One region of the Arthrobacter sp. NPDC055585 genome, then DNA from elsewhere that is predicted to be linked to it. Evidence: riboswitches for the same ligand, from Rfam matches in the RefSeq annotation. Region 1 holds a riboswitch; the other holds the start of a gene.
The links. A riboswitch is a leader RNA that binds a small molecule or an ion and turns the genes downstream of it on or off. The one in region 1 is predicted to bind cyclic di-AMP.
Positions count from the first base shown of each region.

Region 2: it holds a riboswitch for cyclic di-AMP, as region 1 does, so the genes downstream of both, ACWGQ2_RS03345 (M23 family metallopeptidase) here and ACWGQ2_RS07265 (LysM peptidoglycan-binding domain-containing protein) in region 1, are expected to answer to the same signal.

Region 1 covers NZ_JBSHIT010000003.1:210,950-221,210, forward strand. Annotated here, with positions in the region: gene hrpB (ATP-dependent helicase HrpB) at 1-359, shown strand, start outside; gene ACWGQ2_RS07260 (CarD family transcriptional regulator) at 470-982, opposite strand; gene ACWGQ2_RS07265 (LysM peptidoglycan-binding domain-containing protein) at 1,338-2,273, opposite strand; cyclic di-AMP (ydaO/yuaA leader) riboswitch at 2,277-2,450, opposite strand; gene ACWGQ2_RS07270 (MBL fold metallo-hydrolase) at 2,737-3,405, shown strand; gene ACWGQ2_RS07275 (hypothetical protein) at 3,402-3,839, opposite strand; gene ACWGQ2_RS07280 (hypothetical protein) at 4,176-4,508, shown strand; gene ACWGQ2_RS07285 (DNA alkylation repair protein) at 4,564-5,658, shown strand; gene ACWGQ2_RS07290 (XdhC family protein) at 5,603-6,787, opposite strand; gene ACWGQ2_RS07295 (SRPBCC family protein) at 6,840-7,724, opposite strand; gene ACWGQ2_RS07300 (vWA domain-containing protein) at 7,714-8,949, opposite strand; gene ACWGQ2_RS07305 (AAA family ATPase) at 8,946-9,860, opposite strand; gene ACWGQ2_RS07310 (XdhC family protein) at 9,844-10,261, opposite strand, start outside.
Region 2 covers NZ_JBSHIT010000001.1:763,973-774,233, forward strand. Annotated here, with positions in the region: gene ACWGQ2_RS03310 (FdhF/YdeP family oxidoreductase) at 60-2,411, shown strand; gene ACWGQ2_RS03315 (molybdopterin molybdotransferase MoeA) at 2,362-3,651, opposite strand; gene ACWGQ2_RS03320 (DUF6457 domain-containing protein) at 3,648-3,932, opposite strand; gene mobA (molybdenum cofactor guanylyltransferase) at 3,944-4,624, opposite strand; gene ACWGQ2_RS03330 (HNH endonuclease) at 4,621-5,118, opposite strand; gene ACWGQ2_RS03335 (NlpC/P60 family protein) at 5,366-6,136, opposite strand; gene ACWGQ2_RS03340 (NlpC/P60 family protein) at 6,173-6,973, opposite strand; cyclic di-AMP (ydaO/yuaA leader) riboswitch at 6,978-7,134, opposite strand; gene ACWGQ2_RS03345 (M23 family metallopeptidase) at 7,260-8,027, opposite strand; cyclic di-AMP (ydaO/yuaA leader) riboswitch at 8,031-8,242, opposite strand; gene ACWGQ2_RS03350 (metal-dependent transcriptional regulator) at 8,328-9,029, opposite strand; gene serC (phosphoserine transaminase) at 9,256-10,261, shown strand, end outside.

The DNA of each region.
Region 1 (10,261 bases):
AGGCAGCCAAACTGGATGAACTGGCTCCGGAAAAGATACTGGTGCCCAGCGGCACGCAGGAGCGGATCAGCTATCCGGACGCAGAGGACGGCGCAGCTCCTCCCGTACTGGCAGTCAAACTCCAGAAGTGCTTCGGCTGGGCGGAATCACCGCTGTTGGCAGGAGGGCGGATCCGGCTGCAGTTCCACCTGCTTTCACCTGCCGGACGCCCTCTGGCCGTGACAGATGACCTCGCCTCTTTCTGGTCCGGCCCGTATGCACAGGTGAGGGCCGAGATGCGCGGACGGTATCCCCGCCATCCCTGGCCGGAGGATCCGTGGAGTGCGCCGGCAACGGCCAGGACAAAGACGCGGATGTGAGCGGAGTTAGCGGCCGTGGTGCCGGCGGCACCAAACACCGGTCATAAAAAAGTCCGGCAACGCCTGCAGCGTTGCCGGACTTTCGCGCCGAATTGGTGCGGGGGGGTGGCTTAGGTAACGGGTTCGGCCAGGGAAGCCGCCTGCCCGGACCAGACGGCGTCGAGCACTGCTGATGCTTCGTCCTCACTAACACCCAGGGACAGTGAGATTTCAGTGAGAAGCGGGCGGCGCGCGTGCCGCAGCATGTCCCGTTCAGCGTGGGAGAGTCCCTTATCAAGGGACCGGAGGGTGAGGTTTCTGACTACCCGGGCTACGTCGGTGATGCTTCCGCTGGCCAGCAGTTCGGTGTTTTCCTTGAATCTGCGGGACCACTGGGTTTCCTCGGCATCGGCGTCGGCCTTGAGGACTTCCATGAGCTTTTGAAGCTGGGCACCGTCCAGAACCGGGCGCAGCCCTACCTCGCCGGCCTTGGCCAGCGGAACCCAGACCTCCAGCTTGTTCGCATGCACTTCGAGTACCAGGTACTCCATGTCTTCGCCACGCACTTTGCGGGTGTCGAGACGGCGGATGGCTGCGGGACCGTGGTGGGGGTGGACTACGGTTTGACCTACGTTAAACGTCAATGTGTTTACCTCTGGCTGCTTCGATTCCTGACCCGGCATCCTCTCCGCAGCGGCCGAAGGCGCGGGCACGCATTGGGGATGGCCGTCCCGCCGCAGGCCCGGAACGGCTGGGTGCTGTGACGGAAGCGCGGAGACGGTACCAGCACATGGGTGAAGGTTCCGGAAGCCGCGAGTCTGGTAGTTTCCATTATTTCACGTCCGGGGCAGATGTACCCGGCCCGGGCGGGAGCTGGTTGCCCGGGACCTCGGATGTTTCGGTCTGAGCTGTTAAAACAAGTAAAACGAGGTGCCCCTCCCGGAATCCGGAGGGGGCACCTCGTCTGCTGAAGGCTGTACCAGCCGTCAGTATCGCGGACTATGCGCGGTAGTAGACGGGGCCGGAGCCGAGGTTGGCGGTCGCGATGACGGTCTGGTTTCCGTTCATTCCGCTGTGGATGGCCTGGCCGTCGCCGATGTAGATGGCGATGTGGGGGACACCGGCTCCGCCGTTGGCGTAGTAGATCATGTCACCCGGCTGGGGGTTGGACACCGGGGTGCCGTAGGCAGCCAGCTGCGCCGGGGCCAGGTCACCGACCGAGTGGCCGGCTGCGCGCAGTGCCTGCTCCACGAGGATGGTGCAGTCCTGTACGGCGCCCAGCTGTGCGTAGGCGGAGCTGACCATGATCGCTCCGATGCCGGAACCCGTTGCAGCAGGTGCCGGGGTAACGGCCTGGGTGGTGACGTTGCTCTCGTAACCGGTAAAGGTGCCGGGATCGGTGTACGAGGCAGCAGGTGCTGCGTCAACCGGGGCCGGAGCGACGTAGGTGTCAGCAGGGACATACGCCTCTGCCGGTGCTGCGGGTGCTGCGGCAGCGGCGGGAGCTGCTGCGGCTTCACCCGAAACGGTAATGACGTCACCGGGGTAGATGATGGACTCCAGCGACAGGGCGTTGAGCTGCAGGACGCTGTCCAGGGTGACTCCGTAAGCCGCGGAGATTTCGCTCAGGGTGTCACCCGAAACTACGGTGTGAGTCACGGCTGCAGCCGGAGCCGGGGCTTCGGCTGCCGGGGCAACGGGGGCTTCGGCTGCCGGGGCGACGAAGGCAGGTGCTGCTGCTGCAGCGGGTGCCGGGGTCTCGTTGATGACTGCGCTGGCCTGAGCCGGAGCTGCCATACCGAACATCAGGCCGGAGCCTGCTACAACCGCTGCTGCGGTGCCGGTGACGGAGCGGGCTTTGCCGGGTGCTGCTTTTGCGATGGTGGTCCAGATGCTGGACTCTGCGCAGTGACGTCCGCGATTCTTAGAAGACAAGGTATTACCTCTCCCTATACCTGCGAGGTGAGCTGTCGGGTTCGGATGGGAGTCACCCGGCCGCCGGTCTCATCCGGTCGGCTTAACCCCAAGGATTCAAAGGACCCAAAAAATTGGTTCCCCCGCCCCTGCCGTCGTAGTGCAAAAGGGACCCCAGGCAAGCGGCAGAGTTAGGTAACGAGCCTGGGGCGCCGCATCAGGTTTGCGGCATGCCAAGGACACTAACAGCAATCTCTTTTTGATTGCAATTCGGTAACGGCGCCGTGTTGCCGTTGTGTTGAGTAGGTCACCCGTGCTATTTGACAGCCCCCTGTCGATTTCCTACTCAGGGGTCCCACCCGTATCCCGACTGGCAAAGGGTTCGGCCTGGTCTCCCGAGACAGAATTCTGCCGCCGAACCGGGACGCGGCTGCCTCCGCAGGACTACGCTTAAATCCCTGCATTCCGGCGAAGGAGAGCGGTCGTGGCCCAGGAACCAAGCAGCGGAACACCCCGTCTGCCCATTGAGGAAATTGTCCGCGAGATGAGTATTCCAGCCGGTCTAGCCGGCCCGGAACCTATGATTTCGGACGTGCGCTGCTATGCCGTCGCTCAACCCGCCGGCATTGTGGTCATTGACACAGGAATGCCTGACGCCGCTGCTGCGATTGCGGACGCTGTTGATGCGCTCGGGGGCAGCTTTGCGGATGTCCGGGACATCGTCCTGACGCACCTGCACATGGATCACATCGGATCACTGTTTTCTATTGCCGAGCAGGCGCCGCTGGCATCCATCTATGCCGGAGGTCCCGACTCACCGGACATTCGTTCGCCCCGCAAAGTGCAGCCCCTGGAGGAGGGGGACACTGTGCAGGACCTGCAAATCCTCGCGACCCCGGGCCACACTCCAGGGCATGTCAGCATTTTCCACGAAGGTACCGGAACGCTCTTTATCGGCGACGCCGCCGCAACAGTTCACGCCGAAGTTGTCCGCAGCCCGGCGGCCTTTACCTCTGATGCTTCGCGCGCAGAGGATTCCCTGGAGCGCATCGCTGCACTGGCCCCGGACCGCATTCTGTTTGCCCACGGTGCGGAAATTCCCTCACCAACCAGCGCGCTGGTACGCCTTATTGGTGGACCCTACGGAGGCTAGCGCTCGGATCCTGCGCCGGACTGCGGGCTTCGGTTCCTCGCCACGAGCCAGACGAACCACATGCCGGCTGCCGTCGTCAGAACAGCTGCAGCTGGCAGCAGCCACGTCACCGGGCTGCCTCCGGAAGCAGAAACGCCGGCATAGAGCAGCCAGCAGAGCGCCAATGCTCCACCCGCCAGGCCGGCACAGAAGCGTGCGGACTTTCCGGAAACGGCACTGAGATAGGCTCCGGCGGCAGCCGGGCAGGCAAAGGACCCGCCCAGCACCGCACCGCCGATCAGAGTCCACAAGACGTAGCTTGCCAGCTCCCCGGGCTCAACGGTGGAGGCATAGCTCAGCTGGAAGTTCAGCATGGCCAGTGCCATGCCTGCCAGCGCGCCCAGCGGAATAAGGAAGAAGACAGACCTGCGGGTCCGCGCGGGGGTGGTGCTCATGTCCTCAACTGTATCGCCGCAGGTGCTGCCCGCTGTGCAGCCGGTCCCGCCACCTTCGAGGCGGCAGGAGTGGACGGTGGGAGCTTCCAGTAAGCAGGCTGAGACGAAGCCGACATCCTCCTTTTTATGAATGACTCAGAATAACTGCTAGAGTCTTTATCAGCACCGAACGGCTTCCGTTCGGCATCAGCGTCCATGCAGGCTTCCCACGCAGGGAACCGCGGACCTCCGCAGCCTGGCTCCGAGCCGGCTGCTCCGACTTTTTGCAACGCCGCCAAAGCGCCGGCGCACTCAGTGCTGCCCGGCTGCCTTGCCCACCCTTCCTTTAGGAGAACAATGTTCGACACCACGACTATCGCCGCGACCCTCACCATCGAGGGCCAGGACTCCGGCGCGAACCACAACGCCGCCCGTGAAACCCGTGCCCTGCCGGCCCGCCGGGCGGCCCTGGGCGGAAACTATGTGGCTGCCTACGGCCACCCGCGTTCCACCGAGCAGCACACGGTCCGTCCTGCCGCGGGCTGGGGATACACCGCCCGGTTCGACGGCACGGGTCACCGGCACTCTGCGGCCGCAGTAGACAGCTACACGGCTTCCTTCGGCCCTGCCGGACGCACACCCAGTGCCGTCACCAGTGAGCGCGGCCGGTACACCGATGCGAACCTGTAATCTGTGAACCCGGGGAATCCCGGCACAGACAACGGCGGGGGACAGCATGGGTGCCATGGATAATCTGCTGGGTCCGGCTGAAGTTGCAGGCCTGCACCGCAGCCTGACTGCGGCCGCTCCCGCCCCCGGGCTCGCCCAGCTCCTCACGGCGGTGCCGGCGCTCGAGCCGCTTTCGCTCCGCGCGCGGACTGACCTTCTGGCCCAGGCACTGACCCACGCATATCCGGCGTACCAGGAAGCGGCAGCCGCTTACCGGGCTGCCCTGGCAGACCCGCAGTTCAAGGGGTGGATGATGTGGCCGGTCACCGAATCGGCTGTCACGCTGGCCCTGGCCGGCTCAGGGTCTGTCGACTTTGACGACGCCCTCGACCTGCTCGCTGAACTTACACCCCGCCTTACCAGTGAGTTCGCCATCCGCCGGCTCCTGGCAGCGGATCCGGTACGCGCACTGGCCCGTATCCAGACGTGGGCGCAGGATGCAGATCCAGCGGTTCGGCGGCTGGCCAGCGAGGGCACCCGGCCTTACCTTCCCTGGGCAATTCGTGTGCCCTGGCTGCTGGAGCACCCGGACGCGACCCTGCCTATCCTGGACGCCCTCCGCGATGATCCCAGCGAGGACGTGCGCCGGTCGGTGGCGAACCACCTGAATGACATCTCACGCCATGCCCCCGAGGTCACCGTGCAGACGGCTGCCCGCTGGCTGTCGGACCCGGCCCCCGCGACGGCGCGGCTCGTCCGTCACAGCCTCCGGACCCTGGTCAAGAAAGCTCATCCCGGTGCCCTTGAGCTGCTGGGCTTCGCGCCCGCGGACGTGGAAGTCCAGGGCCTTTCCACCCCGACGCCCGTAGTCACCCTTCCGGGAAAGCTCCAGTTCAGCTTCACCCTGAGGAACACGGGAAGTTCGACGGCGAGGCTTGCCGTGGACTACGTGGTGCACTACGTCAAAGCGCACGGCAGAACAGTCCCGGCGGTCTTCAAGCTCACAGTTCTTGAACTGGCACCGGGTGAAGCCCGCGCACTGTCCGGCTCGCATGCCTTCCATCAAATGACCACCCGCCGTCACTATGCCGGGGCACATCAGCTGCAGCTGCAGGTCAACGGGATTCGGCACGGCGCCCTGGCCTTTGAAGTCCGGCTGCCGGAACCGTAAGCGGACCGGGTCCGTCATGATGGATGCGCTCCTCCAGCAGGCGCAGTGGAAGGCCCGTCCCGCCCCATCCCTCACCAATAAACTCCGCCGCGATTGACACGGCAGTTTCCTCCGGTGTCCGCGCGCCCAGATCAAGCCCGATGGGGCTGCGCAGCGCCGCAAGCGCTTCAGGGCTCACCCCGGCGTCCAGCAGACGCTCTGTACGGTCGATGTGCGTGCGCCGGGAACCCATGGCCCCCACATAGGCAACCGCCGGTCCGGCCAGGACCTCCGCCAGGAGCGGGACGTCGAACTTTGGATCATGGGTAAGTACGCAGACCACCGTGCGGCCGTCGATCCGTCCCGCCTGCAGCTCGTCCCGGTAGTAAAGGTGCGGCCAGGAGGCAACCACCTCGTCCGCCGCCGGGAAACGTGCCGGCGTTGCAAAGACAGGCCGTGCGTCGCAGACGGTAACGCGGTAACCCAGGAATGATCCCAGCCGGGAGAGTGCCGCAGCGAAGTCGATGGCACCGAAGACCAGCATCCGCGGGGGCGGGGCAAAGGCGTTCAGGAACACACTCATTCCAGTATCCAGCCGTTCTCCCTCCGGCCCGTAGGTCAGTACGGCGCTGCGTCCGGCAGCCAGCAGGCCCAGCGCATCATCTGCGGCCGCCTGGTCAGCGCGGGCGCTTCCCAGGGAACCGCGGGTCCCTGACGGGAGGATGACCATCTTCCGGCCCAGCCGCCCGGGATCGGGGTGCTCGATCACCGTTGCCACGCCGACTGGTTCACCGGTGCTGATATCGTTCGCGGCCGGACCCAGTACCGCGCGGCTTCCGGGCGGAAGTGCCTCGATGAAGACCTCAATCGTGCCCCCGCAGGTGAGGCCAACGGCGAACGCATCATCGTCGCTTACGCCATAACGGGCAAGAACCGGCCCTGCGCCGCCGATGCAGTCCATGGACTGCTCATACACGGCCCCTTCCACGCAGCCGCCCGATACCGAGCCGATGACGGTGCCCGCAGCGGTTACCAGCATCTGGGCGCCCGGCGGACGGGGGGCCGAGTCCATGGTCCGCACCACAGTGCCCAGGGCAGCGGTCCGGCCGGCCTCCCACTCGGCCAGCAGGGTTGTCAGGACCTCATCCATGGGTTGTGCTGCTCCTTAATCGCAAACTGGTCCGTTCCGCCGATCAGGCCGATCAGGCCGATCGGCGCGCTGCACGCCTGCCCAGATGGTAGGCGGCAAAGGCGACGGCGCTGTACAGCCAGAGCTGGACGGCCGGTTGGCGCAGCTGTTCACCCACCACCCCGCGCATCAGCGCCAGCCCGTCGAGCCCCTGGACTTCTGCCGCCGCGGTCGGCGGAGACTGCATGGCTGGACGCGGCAGGGGTGGCGGCACCGGTGCCTCCCGGTGATCCTTCACGCCCAGTGCGGTGCCGGCCGGCTGTGCGGCGGCAGCAGTTCGCTGTGCCGCCGGCCTGCCCGCCGGATCCGGGCCGGTGTGGCCTGCGTCGCCGTCCGGCCCCGGGAAACCTCCGGTGTGCGGACCGCCGGGGACCGGAGTCTGCGCGGCACCGGACACTGTGTCGGGGACGGGAACGGTCTGCGCGCCGCCGGCCGGTCCGGAGCCCGCAGACCTGGCATTGACCATGGCTTGAAGATTCTCGGCGAACACGGCCATCATCTGCTCGGTAACACTTCCAATCACGCCTTTACCCATGGCCGCCGCCTTGCCGGACAGGCCGATGTCGGCGCTGACCAGCCCCTGGGTGCCCTCTCCGGCCTGCTCAAGTTTCAGGATCACCGTGGCCTGTGCGGTTCCCTGGCCCCGGACTTCCTTGGCGCTGCCCTGCAGCACAGCCCGGCGCGCCGCGGCGTCGCGTTCCAGCACGTTCAGCTGGCCCCGGTACTGCAGAGAAACCGGTCCGAGTTTAACCTTCATCCCCACCTGGTAGGCGTCGTCGTTGAGCTTGTTGAGGATCTGCGCGCCCGGGATGCAGCCGGCTACGGACTCGAAGTCCATGACGGCTTCCCACACCTCCGCGGGCGGGGCGTCGACGGTGAACGTGCTGTCAATGTCCATGGGCTAGTCCTGTTCTTCTGGGTTGGTGGCGGTGTGTGCCGGCAAGGGTCAGGGGAAGTTCTGTCAGCGAGTCATAGCTGTGTCCGCTGGTGAACGCGTCGCAGAAAGGAAGGGCGGCTGCCATGCCGCCGGCAGAGGGTTCAAAGCCAGGCGCCGCCTTCCGCGGGTTTACCCAGACAATCCGGTGTGCCAGCCGGCGGAGCCGTGCCATTTGCGCGGAGACGTCGACGGGCTCGTCCTGGGTCCAGCCGTCGGAAAAGATGACGACGACGGCGCCCCGGGCCATGCCCCGGCGTCCATGGTCATCCAGGAATGTCTTCAGGCTGCGGGCCAGAAGCGTTCCGCTGTCCCAGTGCGCCGTACTGCCCGCTGCTGCTGTCAGTGCCCGATCGGCGCTGCGGCCGCCCAGCTGCCGTGTCAGCCTTGAGATTCCAGTGGAGAACACAAAGGCCTCAGCATTCGAGCTGCCCACTGCGCCCTGGATCAGGGAGAGGAAAACCTGTGTATGTGCCGACATCGAGGCGGACACGTCGCACAGCAGCACCAGCCTGCGGGCCGCCGTCGTACGTTCTGTCCTTACCAGACGGCAGGCAGTCCCGCCGGAGCGTAAACCTGCCCGGGTGGTCCGGCGCAGGTCAAGGGTCCCGCCGTGCGGGCTGCGGCGGGTGCGGCGGGTAAGCCGGCGCGGAGTGGCCAGCACAATCCTGCGCACCAGCGCACTGATATCCGCCAGTTCGTCCCGGGTGAGACCGGCGAAGTTCTTGGCATGGAGCGACTCCTCCGCTGAGGCAGTCAGCAGGACGGCGTCTGTGTCCTGCCCGGAGGAATCGCCGGTGCCCGGAAGGACAGGGTGGAGTCTGGATGCCATCTCCGTGCCTGAGAGTGCGGTGGCAGTTTCCTGTGCCGTCCGGGCACGGGGTTCGGAGCCCACCGGAGGGGGAGCGTTCTGTTCGCCGCGGGTATCGGCCGGGTCCAGCATCCCGTCGAAAAGCGCGGAGAACACGGAGTCAAACACCGGCACCTGTTCGGCCCGGCTAAGCAGTACGGCGCGGCAGGTCCAGTACAGGCGGCTGCGGGAGGAGGGAGGAACCAGAGCAAGAGCCCGGGCCAGGTGAACGGTCTTATCCGGCGGGATCCCGATGCCGGCCCGCCGCAGCGCGCTTCCCAGCCCGGCCGAAAAAGCTGCCGTCTCGATGGCGGGGTTTCCCTGCACCGGGGCCGTCACGGCTGTCCTGCCAGCCAGGCCGGGCCACGGGCAGCCACGGTATCCAGGTCTTCACGGTTCTTCAGGACCATGCCGAGTGTTGCCTGGACCGTATCCGCACTGAGGTGCGCTATGTCCAGCAGGGATAGGGCGGAAACCCAGTCGACGGCTTCGGCAATCCCGGGAGGTTTGGCCAGATCCAGGCTGCGCATCCGGCGAAGCGCTTCGGCAGCTTCAAGGGCCAGCGGGGCGGAGGACGCCGGGACCCGGCGGCGGATGATTTCGGCTACGCGTTCCGGGGCGGGGTAGTCAATCCAGTGGTAGAGGCACCGGCGGGTCAGGGCGTCGTGCAGCTCGCGGGTGCGGTTGGACGTCAGGACGATGATGGGCGGATGCTGTGCACGGACCGTGCCCAGCTCCGGGATGCTCAGGGCTGCTTCGGCAAGGAGCTCGAAGGTGAACGCTTCGAACTCTGCGTCTGCCCGGTCAATCTCATCAAGCAGTAGGACGGCAGGCCGGGGTCCCGGGTGTTCCAGCGCCTGGAGGATGGGCCTGCGAAGCAGATACTCGGGGGAGTAGAGGTCCTCTTCGCGGATACCTGCGCCTCCCGACTCTGCAACCCGGATGCGCAGCAGCTGCCGGGGATAGTTCCATTCGTAAAGTGCCTCGGCTGCATCGATGCCTTCGTAGCACTGCAGGCGGTACAGCGGCGTGTCCAGCAGGAGAGCCAGTGTTTTGGCTGCCTCGGTCTTTCCTACGCCGGGTTCGCCTTCCAGAAGGATCGGCTGCGGCAGGCCCAGGGCCAGGAAAAGCGCTGTAGCCAGGCCCGGATCGGCCAGGTAATCGAGCTGTTCCAAAGCACCGGCCAGTGCTTCCGGGTCCGGATAGGGTTCGGCGGCAGAGATGCCTGCCGTATCAGGAAACGGCTGCATACCGGTCCGGGTCCCGTTGGAAGGCCGCCCGGCAGCCGGGACAGCAGAAGTAGGACGTGACTCCGCCGGCGTCGGCGCGGGGAGTCGCTGCACCGATCTCCACGGTCATGCCGCAGACCGGGTCTACCGCCTGGCCGGCGTTGTCCGAGCTCCCGCCTGCCGGGGTGGGCGCGGTTCCGGAGTCCTCTGCGGAAACTGCATCAGCTGCCTGTTCCGAGCGCAGAGCCGTGAACTCAGCCAGGATGGACAGCGCCGTTTCGGCCGGTGTCCGCGCACCAAGGGCCAACCCGGCGGGCGAGTGGACGCGGCCCCGCTGGTCCGGATCGACGTCGAGGGAGGCCAGCACTTCTGCGGCGCGCTTATGGCTGGCAACCAGCGCCACGTAGGGCACCCCGGCCCGG
Region 2 (10,261 bases), on a different contig from region 1:
AAGTCTTAGACTGGCCTCACTTCAGACTAGGTGATTTCCTACACAAGGACGTGGTGGCTGTGCCAAGCAAGGCTCCAAAAGATGGAATCGACGAATCAGAGCTGAGGGTTGGTGACCCCAAGACCCATGCCGTGGGCCTTCCGGCGGTAATCAATTCACTGCGCATTTCCTTCGACCAGATGGGGGCCATGCGCAGCGCCAAGACGCTGCTGAACGTGAACCAGAAGAAGGGCTTCGACTGTCCCGGCTGCGCCTGGCCTGAAGGGGACAAGCGCCACGCCGCGGAGTTCTGCGAAAACGGCGCCAAGGCCGTGGCTGAGGAAGCAACCAAACGCAAGGTTCCGCCGGAGTTCTTCGCCGAACACTCGATTGCGGACATGCTGGAAAAGGACGACTACTGGCTGGGCCAGCAGGGCCGTCTGACCCACCCGATGGTGCTGGAGGCCGGGGACACGCACTACCGGCCGATCAGCTGGGACGCGGCATACGACATCATCGTCGAGGAACTCGCTGCCATGGACAGCCCGGACCAGGCGGTGTTCTACACCTCGGGCCGCACCTCCAACGAGGCAGCCTTCCTGTATCAGCTCATGGTCCGCGGGCTGGGCACCAACAACCTGCCGGACTGCTCCAACATGTGCCACGAGTCCTCCGGATCGGCGCTGACGGAAACCCTCGGCGTCGGCAAGGGTACCGTCAGCCTGGATGATGTGCAGGGCTCGGACCTGATCATCGTTGCCGGACAAAACCCCGGAACCAACCACCCGCGAATGCTGACCGCGCTGGAGCGGGCCAAGAAGAACGGCGCCACCATCGTGGCCGTGAATCCGCTGCCCGAAGCGGGCCTGCTGCGTTTCGACAACCCGCAGACGCCGTCGGGCATCCTGGGCACGAAGTTCGGCGGCGGAACCCAGCTGGCGGACGACTTCCTGCAGATCCGCCTGGGCGGTGACCAGGCGTTGTTCCAGGGCCTGGGCAAGTACCTGCTGGAGCAGGAAGAGGAACACGGAAACGTCTTCGACCACATTTTCATCAACTCCTATACCGACGGACTTGATGCCTACCTGGCGGAAATCCGGAAGACGTCCTGGGATGAGATCTGCCTGGCCAGCGGCCTGACCCGGGCGCAGATTGAAGCCACGGGCGCCCGGATGATTGCTTCCAAGTCCACGGTGGTGTGCTGGGCCATGGGCCTGACCCAGCACAAGCACTCCGTGGCGATGCTCCGCGACATCGTTAACGTCCTGCTGCTGCAGGGCAATGTTGGCAGGCCGGGCGCCGGTGTGTGCCCGGTGCGCGGGCACTCAAATGTTCAGGGTGACCGCACCATGGGCATCTTCGAGCGGATGCCGGAGGCGTTCCACGACAGGCTCGACGCCGAATTCGGCTTTGCCTCGCCGCGGCGCCACGGGTTCGACACCGTCAATGCGATCCGGGCGATGCGTGACTCCAAGGTCCGGGTGTTTATGGCGATGGGCGGCAACTTCATCCGCGCGACTCCGGATTCAGCAGTGACAGAGGATGCGCTGCGCAACACGGCGCTCACGGTCCAGGTATCCACGAAACTGAACAAATCGCATCTGGTGCATGGCCGGCGGGCACTGATCCTCCCCGCGCTTGGCCGCACTGACCGGGACACGCAGGCCGGCGGAGACCAGCGGGTAACGGTGGAGGATTCGATGAGCGCGGTGCACGCCTCGCAGGGCAGGCTGGACCCGCCGGGTCCGCAGGTCCGGTCCGAGGTTGCAATTGTCTGCGAGCTCTCCGAACGCCTGTTCACCGGTTCAAAGGCTCCCTTCCGGGAGAACGCACCGAAGCTGGACTGGATCGGCGCCCGCGCCGACTACTCCCTGATCCGCCGGCACATCGAGAACGTTATTCCCGGATTTGAGGGCTTCGAGGCCAAGATCAAGCACGGCGGCGGAGGGTTTGTGCTGCCCAACGGCCCGCGTGACGGACGAAAGTTCGCAACGGCAACTGGCAAGGCGCGTTTCACGGCCAATGAGCTGGATTATCCGAAGGTTCCGGAGGGACGGCTGATCCTGCAGACCCTGCGTGCCCACGACCAGTACAACACCACCATCTACGCCAAGGATGACCGTTACCGGGGCATCTACGGCGGACGGCGGGTGGTGTTCGTCAACGAGGCTGACCTGGCAGCAGCCGGGATGAAGGACGGTGACATGGTGGACATGGTCTCCGAATACGAAGACGGCGTCGAACGGCGGGCCGAAGCGTTCCGGGCGGTTGCCTACAACACCCCTGTTGGGTGCGCAGCGGCCTACTACCCGGAAGCAAACGTCCTGGTGCCGCTGGACTCCGTTGCCGAAGTCAGCGGCACCCCAACGTCCAAGTCAGTGATTATCCGGCTGGAGGCTGCTTCACCGGCCACGGCAGAGGCAGCGCACTGACGGACTGGTCGGCAGTGCAGCCTTCTTCCGGGAGCACCATGATGGCGTCGGCCTCAGCCAGCCCGCGGAGCATGCCCGAACGGAAGTACTGAGAGGGCACGGCGCGCCCGTCCTGGATCCGGCAGGGAACCAGGCGGGTGCGCCCGGGCAGCGGGGCCACGTCCACCCCGGCCAGCACATGGTATTCCCGGGCGGATGCGGCACCGCGCAGCCCTTCGAGCAGCGGCTGAAGCACGGTGAACACTGCCATCATGGCTGCCAGCGGGTTGCCTGGGAGTGCAACGACGAACCGTCCGTCCTGCAGCCGGGCCAGCAGCGTGGGGTGGCCCGGCCGCATGGCGATACCGTCAATGACCAGCTCCGCATCCACTGCTTCCAGTGCACGCCGCAGATGGTCTGCGTCTGAAATCCCCGTGCCACCGGTGGTCACAAGTACATCGCCGGATGACATGGCCAGCGACGTCTCGTCCACTGCATCGGTGCTCAGTGCGGCAATCACATCATCCAGCCGGTCCGGAAGGCGGCGGACGGCATCCACTCTGCCGCCGAGCATCTCCACGAGCCGGGGCAGCTGCGGCCCAAAGGTGTCCCGCACCTGTCCGGAATCCGGCAGCCCGGATTCGATGACCTCGTCACCGGTGAACAGCAGCGAGACACGCGGTGCGCGCAGCACCGGCAGGGTGTCATGCCCGCACACCGCGGCCAGGGCAATGTGCGCCGGGTTCAGGACCGTGCCGGCTGCGATCGTGGTTTCACCGGCTGCAGCTTCTTCGCCGGCAGGGCGAATGTGCTCCCCCAGCCGCGGTTCGTCTTCACGGGCAGTGGCCGCGCGGCGCAGCGTCGCGGGCTCGGCAGGGTCCAGCACCCCGTTCTCTGTCCGGAGGATCGCTTCCGCCCCCGCCGGAACGAGTCCGCCGGTCAGAATCGAAACAGCTTCACCAGACTGCAGCGGACGGCGGCCGGATTCCTTATGGATCTGCCAGGGTTCAGGATCGGGTTCGGGTACCACTATGGTCCAGGGTTCGGGTCCTGCCACGGCCCACCCGTCCATCGCGGAGGAAGCGTAGTGCGGCACCGGCTGCAGGGCGACGGCATCGGAGGCCAGGGTATGCCCCAGGGCCTCAGCGAGGGGAACCGTCTCGAACGGCAGCGGGCGGGCCGCGGCATAGGCGGCTTTGCGGGCCTCTCCCCAGGATGTGTTCGGCTGCAGGGGCAGGATTACAGGCAGGGTACCGTTCACTTTGACTCCTTCCGGTCTGCTTCCGCGTCGCATTCGCGCTGGGCCGCCCGGATGGCTGCCCGCATGGCAACCGTTTCATCGGCCTGGCCGGACCCGGCGGCCAGACCCGCAGCCAGACCGGCGACGAAGGTTGTCAGGGGTGCTGCCGGACGCACCACGTTGTGGGCAGCAGCCGCAGCCAGGTCCAGCACCGCGTTGATATCCACCTGCGTTCCGTCAAGCTCAAAGGCCTGCAGCAAGCGCTGCGTCCAGTCCTCGAGTTCCTGCTGCTGGGTTCCCATCTTGTGGCTCCTTAGTCCTTGGCGGCAGCTGCGGATCCGGGTGGCACGCCTGCGGCCCGTGGCCCGGCCTGGATACCCCATTTCCCGGCATCTGCCCAAGTGTCCACGTCCGCCGTGCTTCCCTCCGGAACGGCAACCTCTCTCCACTGCACCCTAGCAAGCATGCTGAACATTGAGAGATCTGCGAGTCCCTCCGCGCGTGAAGCTACGGCTTCGGCAAGGTCCCCGGTGCGGTACAGGGCGGCCAGAGGCTGCGTCTTTCCGGCACTGTCCACCGCCAGCACGGACTGGCTTGGATCCTCCGCCGCCGCAGCCAGCAGCGCAGGTACGGCCAGATGTGCCTCCGGCATGTCGCAGGCAAGCAGCAGAGTCCAGGGACTGCGGGTATCCCCGGTCTGTGCAGAGATTTCCGCCAGCGCACCCACAGCGGCTCCCACGGCGGCGGCAGGACCTGAGAACGGCGGATCCTCCCTCACAATGATCCCGGAATAGGCAACGCCGTCGAGCAGCGTCTGAAGGGACGGCGGTCCCGCTACCGCCGTGCGCACAGCGCCGGCAGCGGCACGCAGAGTACGGACCAGCAGCGGCTCCTGCTCCAGGAGGAGGCCCGCCTTCGGTTCTCCGCCGAGCCGTGAGGAGCGGCCGCCGGCAAGAATAACGGCGTCGAACCGCGTGGCTGCACCGGAGTTCATGCGGCGGTATCTCCCAGGAACGGGCTCCACTGTGCCGCCGGCTGCTCCAGCTCCCGGATCTGCCAGCGGGTGCCGCGCGGGGCACGCGGCGTAAACCGGAGCTTCCAGCCCAGCTGGTTCAAGGTTTTGTCGCCTTTCTTGTTGTTGCAGCGCAGGCAGCAGGCCACGAGGTTCTCCCAGCTGTCCTGCCCGCCGTGCGACTTTGGCACCACGTGGTCCACCGTCGCCGCCTGCTTCCCGCAGTACGCGCAGGAGTGTCCGTCGCGGCGCAGGACTCCGCGGCGGGTAGCTGCGGTTGAATCACGGTACGGGATGTTTACGTAGCGGTTCAGGAGGATCACGGACGGGCGGCCAAAAACATCCCCGGGACCAACAACCGGGTCCCCGCTCTCCGCCAGCACGCTGGCCTTGCCGGTTAGGACCAGCACCAGCGCGCGCCGGAAGCTGACCACAGCCAGCGGTTCGTAGCCCGCATTCAGAACCAGGGTTCGCATGCACGTTCCTCTTCGCCTGCCCGCCGGCGGGAAGAAACAGCGTCAACCGGCCCTGCGGTACTTCGAATGTTCACTGCAAGGGTAAGCCGCGGAACGCAATCCCGCCATTAAACCGGCCCGGGTTCACGCCGAATGCCGGGGCTGAGCGGCACGGCGGCTTCGGCTCCGGCGAGGAGCCGGTCCCGGAAAGGCAGAAGGACCCTGCCGTTTCCCGGCAGGGTCCTTCACTGTGTCAAAACTGTGGCTCTTAGCCTCCAACGCGGATGTATACGCCGCCGGAACCAAGTTCTGCGGGAGCAACCACGGTCTGGTTCCCGAAGAAGCCGCCGTGGACGGCCTGGCCGTTGCCCACGTAGACAGCGATGTGGGCCAGGCCCATGCCGCCGTCGGCGTAGTAGATCAGGTCGCCGGGGACAGCCTCGGCAGCGCTGACCGTGCGGCCCAGCGAGAGGTAGCCTGCGGGCCAGTCGTGGAAGTTGATGCCGGCAGCTGCCAGTGCATTGGTCACCAGCATGGTGCAGTCCTGCATAACACCGAGCTGTGCGTAGGCTGCAGCGGCGATGGTGGCTGCTGTGCCGGACGCTGCAGCGGGTGCTGCCGGAGCGGCGCTCTGCGCGGCGGCCGGGGTGGCTGCTGCCGTGCCGTTGCCGGCGGGAGCCGCAGCGGCTTCATCTGCAACAGCAACTTCCTGGGACTGGACAGTGACCTCTGCGGGCTCGGGTGCCACGATCACGCCCGGGACCGGGGTCAGCGTCAGGTCGGGACCGATTGCGTCGGCCGGAACCTGAAGCGGAATAGAGGACAGATCCAGCTTGCTGGTCTGTACGTCGCGGGATGTCTCCGGGCCGGCTGCGGTAGCAGCTACGCCCGTGCTCAGTACCAGACCCGAGGCAGCTGCAATAACTGCGGCCTGGCGTCCGACGTTGCCGGCGCTGCTGACAGCGTCTGCAAGGGCGGACAGGGAGTTATTGCGCTGCACGGGCGCACGGTGACGCGCACGCTCAGTTGACGTGGTCATGAGAGGTTTTTCTCCGTTGTTTCTGGCAACTGGGCGTCAGCTGACGCGGACGAAGCTTGCGCCGGGAAGATCAGACAGGGAGTGCAGTCCGGTGTTCATGCCGTTGAGGCCACCGCTGATGACCTGGCCGTTGCCGACGTAGATCGCAACGTGGCCGCCGGTGATGACGAGGTCGCCGGGCTGCGGGCTGCCAACAACGGTACCGAAGGCGAAGAACTGTCCGGGAGCCAGGTCGCCGACGGACTTGCCGACCGAGCGCAGTGCATTCTCAACCATGGCGGTGCAGTCCTGTGCTACGCCGATCTGGGCGTAGGCGGAAGCCACCAGGCCGGCAGCTACTCCGCTGGCGCTGGCTTCTGCGGGGGCAGGAGTGGAGGAAGCGGTGCTGACGTTGCCGGCTGCGGGTGCGGCAGCCGGGGCCGGAGCAGCGGCCTGCTGTGCGGCGACAGCTTCCTGCTGGGCAGCGGCAGCAACGGCTGCGGCTTCCTCAGCAGCAGCCTGCTCTGCGGCTGCAATCTGTGCGCGGGTCTCGGCTCCGGACAGCGAACCGGCCAGCGGCTGGACCGGAAGTTCGAAGGGTGCCTGCTCGGAGACCGTAACGGTCCCGTTGGAGGTCACAACGTTGAGGGGGGTGGCTTCAAGAGCCTGGCGGTCGGTGGAAACCGGAGCTGCCTGGGCCGGCATACCTGCGGCCAGGACGAGGCCGGAAGCAGCGACAACCACGGCGGCCTGGCGGCCGACGGATCCTGCGTTGGCGGTAACAGCTTTGGACAGCGCGGTAAGCGTGCTTACCGGCGCAGTGGCGGCACGACGGCGGCCGGAATTGACTGATGACACAGTTTTTGCCTCTCCCAACGCCTGCGAGGTGAGCTGTCGGATTCGGATGGGAGTCACCCGGTTGCTGGACTGCTAAGTCCGGCAACTTAACCCCTAGGGCTTCTTGCGAAACCCGAAATTGGTTCCCCCGCCTCTGCCATGCGATTTTGCGAACGGATCTCGGACAGTGGCAGAGCTCGGCGAACTGTTCGAGAGTGCCTGATCTTTGGCGAATCAGGCACGGTGACGAGAATATAACAACATCAAGGAAATGTCACGCTCAGGTCACGAAAGGGTATTGCCGCGGTCACAACCAGCCGAGGGGATCGACAGGATTGCCGTTTACGAGTACTTCAAAGTGCAGATGGCAGCCGGTGGAGGCGCCCGTGGTCCCGCTGGCGCCCACCAGGTGCCCGCGCTCCACGAAGTCCCCGACGGACACGCTGATCGCTGACAGGTGGTTATAAGTGGTCTCCACACCGTTGCCGTGATCGACCACGACGCGGTTACCGCCGCCGTACTCATGCCAGCCGGCCGACTTGACCGTTCCGGCTGCTGCGGCGGTTACCTCGGTGCCGCAGGCTGCGGCGTAATCCTGGCCGGTGTGAAGCTCCCCTGCCGTGCCGGTGATGGGGCTGACCCGGTAACCGAAGGAAGAGGTCTGCACCAGCTCCGACGTCAGCGGAGCAGCGAGCGTTCCCTTGGCCGCAGCCGGGGTCACATCGGTTCCTGCGACCGTGAGCCCGCGCAGCTTGGCATCGGGGTCGAACTTGGAGGTCAGTGCTGCCCGGTCAAAGTCCAGGACTGCGTTGGGGTCTGCGGAAACCGGCGCCGGAGCTGCAGTCAGCTCCGGAGTGGTGGCCGGGTCCGTGGCTGCCGCCGTCGTGGGCATGGCCACGGTCAGGACGAGCCCGGACGCGGCAGCCGTGATGGCGAACTTCTGGGCGGTGCCGCCCATGGGACGGTGGACAGGTTCGGCGCGGCGTCTGCCGGCCGGCCGTCCGGCGGTGCGTGGACGCAGCTCAACGGCCGGTGTTTCGGCCCTGCGCCTGCCCGAAGCAGCATGCTTCGACAAGTGTTTCCCTCTCTACAAAGCCTGCGAAGTTAGCTGTCGGATTCGAGTAGAGAAACTCGGCCCCCGATGCCCGGGACCATCCAGGAAACAGATGGTCCTGCGCTGCTCGAAGGCTTCACCCCAAGGCAGTAGTGCTGCCGGTTGGTGGGTCCTCCGCCCCTGCCTGCGAACGGTTGCACCTGCGGTCCAGTGGCAGGGTTCGGCTGTTGGACCGGTAAGCGGTGTTGTTGCTGTAGTCAGATGCCACTATAGGGGCAAAAGGCCAAAAGATACCATTCCGTTACCTGGAGAGGCAGAAGGTCACGAAGCGGGTGCGGAGACAAATACGTGCGAAGCGACCTCGGCGGGGAGCTCCAGCGCACCCTCGATGCCCGGCACACGGACCGAAATGTAGCCGCCCACAACCTCAGCTGTGATGGTTGCTCCGGGCCGCAGCCCGGCCTCATCCAGCTGGGTCAGGAGTTCGGGGTCCACCTGGATGGGTTCGGCCAGCCGTTCGAGCACCATCGGCTGCCCGGAGGTGACAAGCTCGACGGCGGAGAGCAGGTCCCGGTAGGCAATGGCCGGCGGCACTGCGGCCTCTCCGCCGAGGGCTTCCAGTCCGGGAATGGGGTTTCCGTACGGGGATTCGGTGGGCTTGCCCAGCAGGTCATACAGGCGGCGTTCCACACGTTCGCTCATCACGTGTTCCCAGCGGCAGGCTTCGTCATGGACGTAGGCCCAGTCCAGTCCAATCACGTCCGCGAGCAGCCTTTCGGCCAGCCGGTGCTTGCGCATCACTTCGGTGGCACGGCGCCGGCCCAGCTCAGTAAGTTCAAGCTGCCGGTTCCCGGAGACGACTACCAGTCCGTCACGTTCCATCCGCCCGACGGTCTGGGAGACGGTTGGCCCGGAGTGGCGCAGGCGCTCGGCAATGCGCGCCCGCAGAGCCACGATGTTCTCTTCTTCGAGCTCAAGGATGGTTCGAAGATACATCTCAGTTGTGTCGATGAGGTCCGTCATGACCGTACCGCTCCTAGCAATCGTGCGGAAGTGAATACCCGCAGCGGCACAGAACGCGCCGCCGGTTCCGTTCCCACGTTAGCCCATCGGCTCAAAACGGGGAGAATTATCCGCTTCGCAGGAGCAAAAGCGCTAGCCCGGTCACAATAGGACCGGCACGGGCGCCGGGTGTTGAATAGAAGAGTACGTTGAAGCACCCTGCCAACCCGCTTGGAGCATACAGAAAATGGGCGAACCCGCCGTTACGATTCCCGCAGAACTTCTTCCCAAGGACGGGCGGTTCGGCGCCGGCCCTTCCAAGGTCCGGCCCGAGCAGATCCAGGCCCTGACCAGTGCAGGTGCCAAGCTGCTTGGCACCTCCCACCGGCAGGCACCGGTGAGGAACCTCGTGGGAAGCGTCCGCGAGGGACTCTCTTCCTTGTTCTCCGCCCCCGAGGGCTATGAGGTTGTCCTCGGCGTCGGCGGCTCCACTGCCTTCTGGGACATCGCTTCCTTCGGCCTGGTGGAAAACAAGGCACAGCACCTTTCCTTCGGCGAATTCGGTTCCAAGTTCGCCGCTGCTACCAACAAGGCACCTTTCCTGGCGGCCTCCAGCATCATCAAGTCTGAACCCGGCACCCGCCCGGAAGCAGCTGCCGAACAAGGCGTTGACGTCTACGCCTGGCCCCAGAATGAGACCTCCACGGGCGTAGCCGCTCCGGTCCGCCGGGTTGCCGGCGCCGACGACGGCTCCCTTGTCCTGATCGATGCGACGTCAGCGGCCGGCGGCCTGGCCGTGGACCTGGCTGAAGCGGATGTGTACTACTTTGCCCCGCAGAAGAACTTCGCGTCCGACGGCGGGCTGTGGCTGGGCATGTTCTCCCCTGCTGCCATCGAGCGCGCCGCCAGGATCAACGCTTCCGACCGCTGGATCCCGGATTTCCTGAACCTTCAGACAGCGGTGGACAACTCGCGGCTGAACCAGACCTACAACACCCCGTCCCTGTCCACACTGGTGACTCTGGACGCGCAGATCCAGTGGCTGAACTCCAACGGCGGCCTGGACTTTGCTGCGGCCCGCACTGCCGATTCCGCCGGCCGCATCTACTCCTGGGCAGAGAAGTCAGGCGTCGCTGCGCCGTTCGTTGCCCGCGCCGAGGACCGGTCCAACGTCATCGCCACCATCGACTTCGATGAGTCGATTGATGCCGCAGCCATCGCCAAGACCCTGCGGGCCAACGGCATCGTGGATG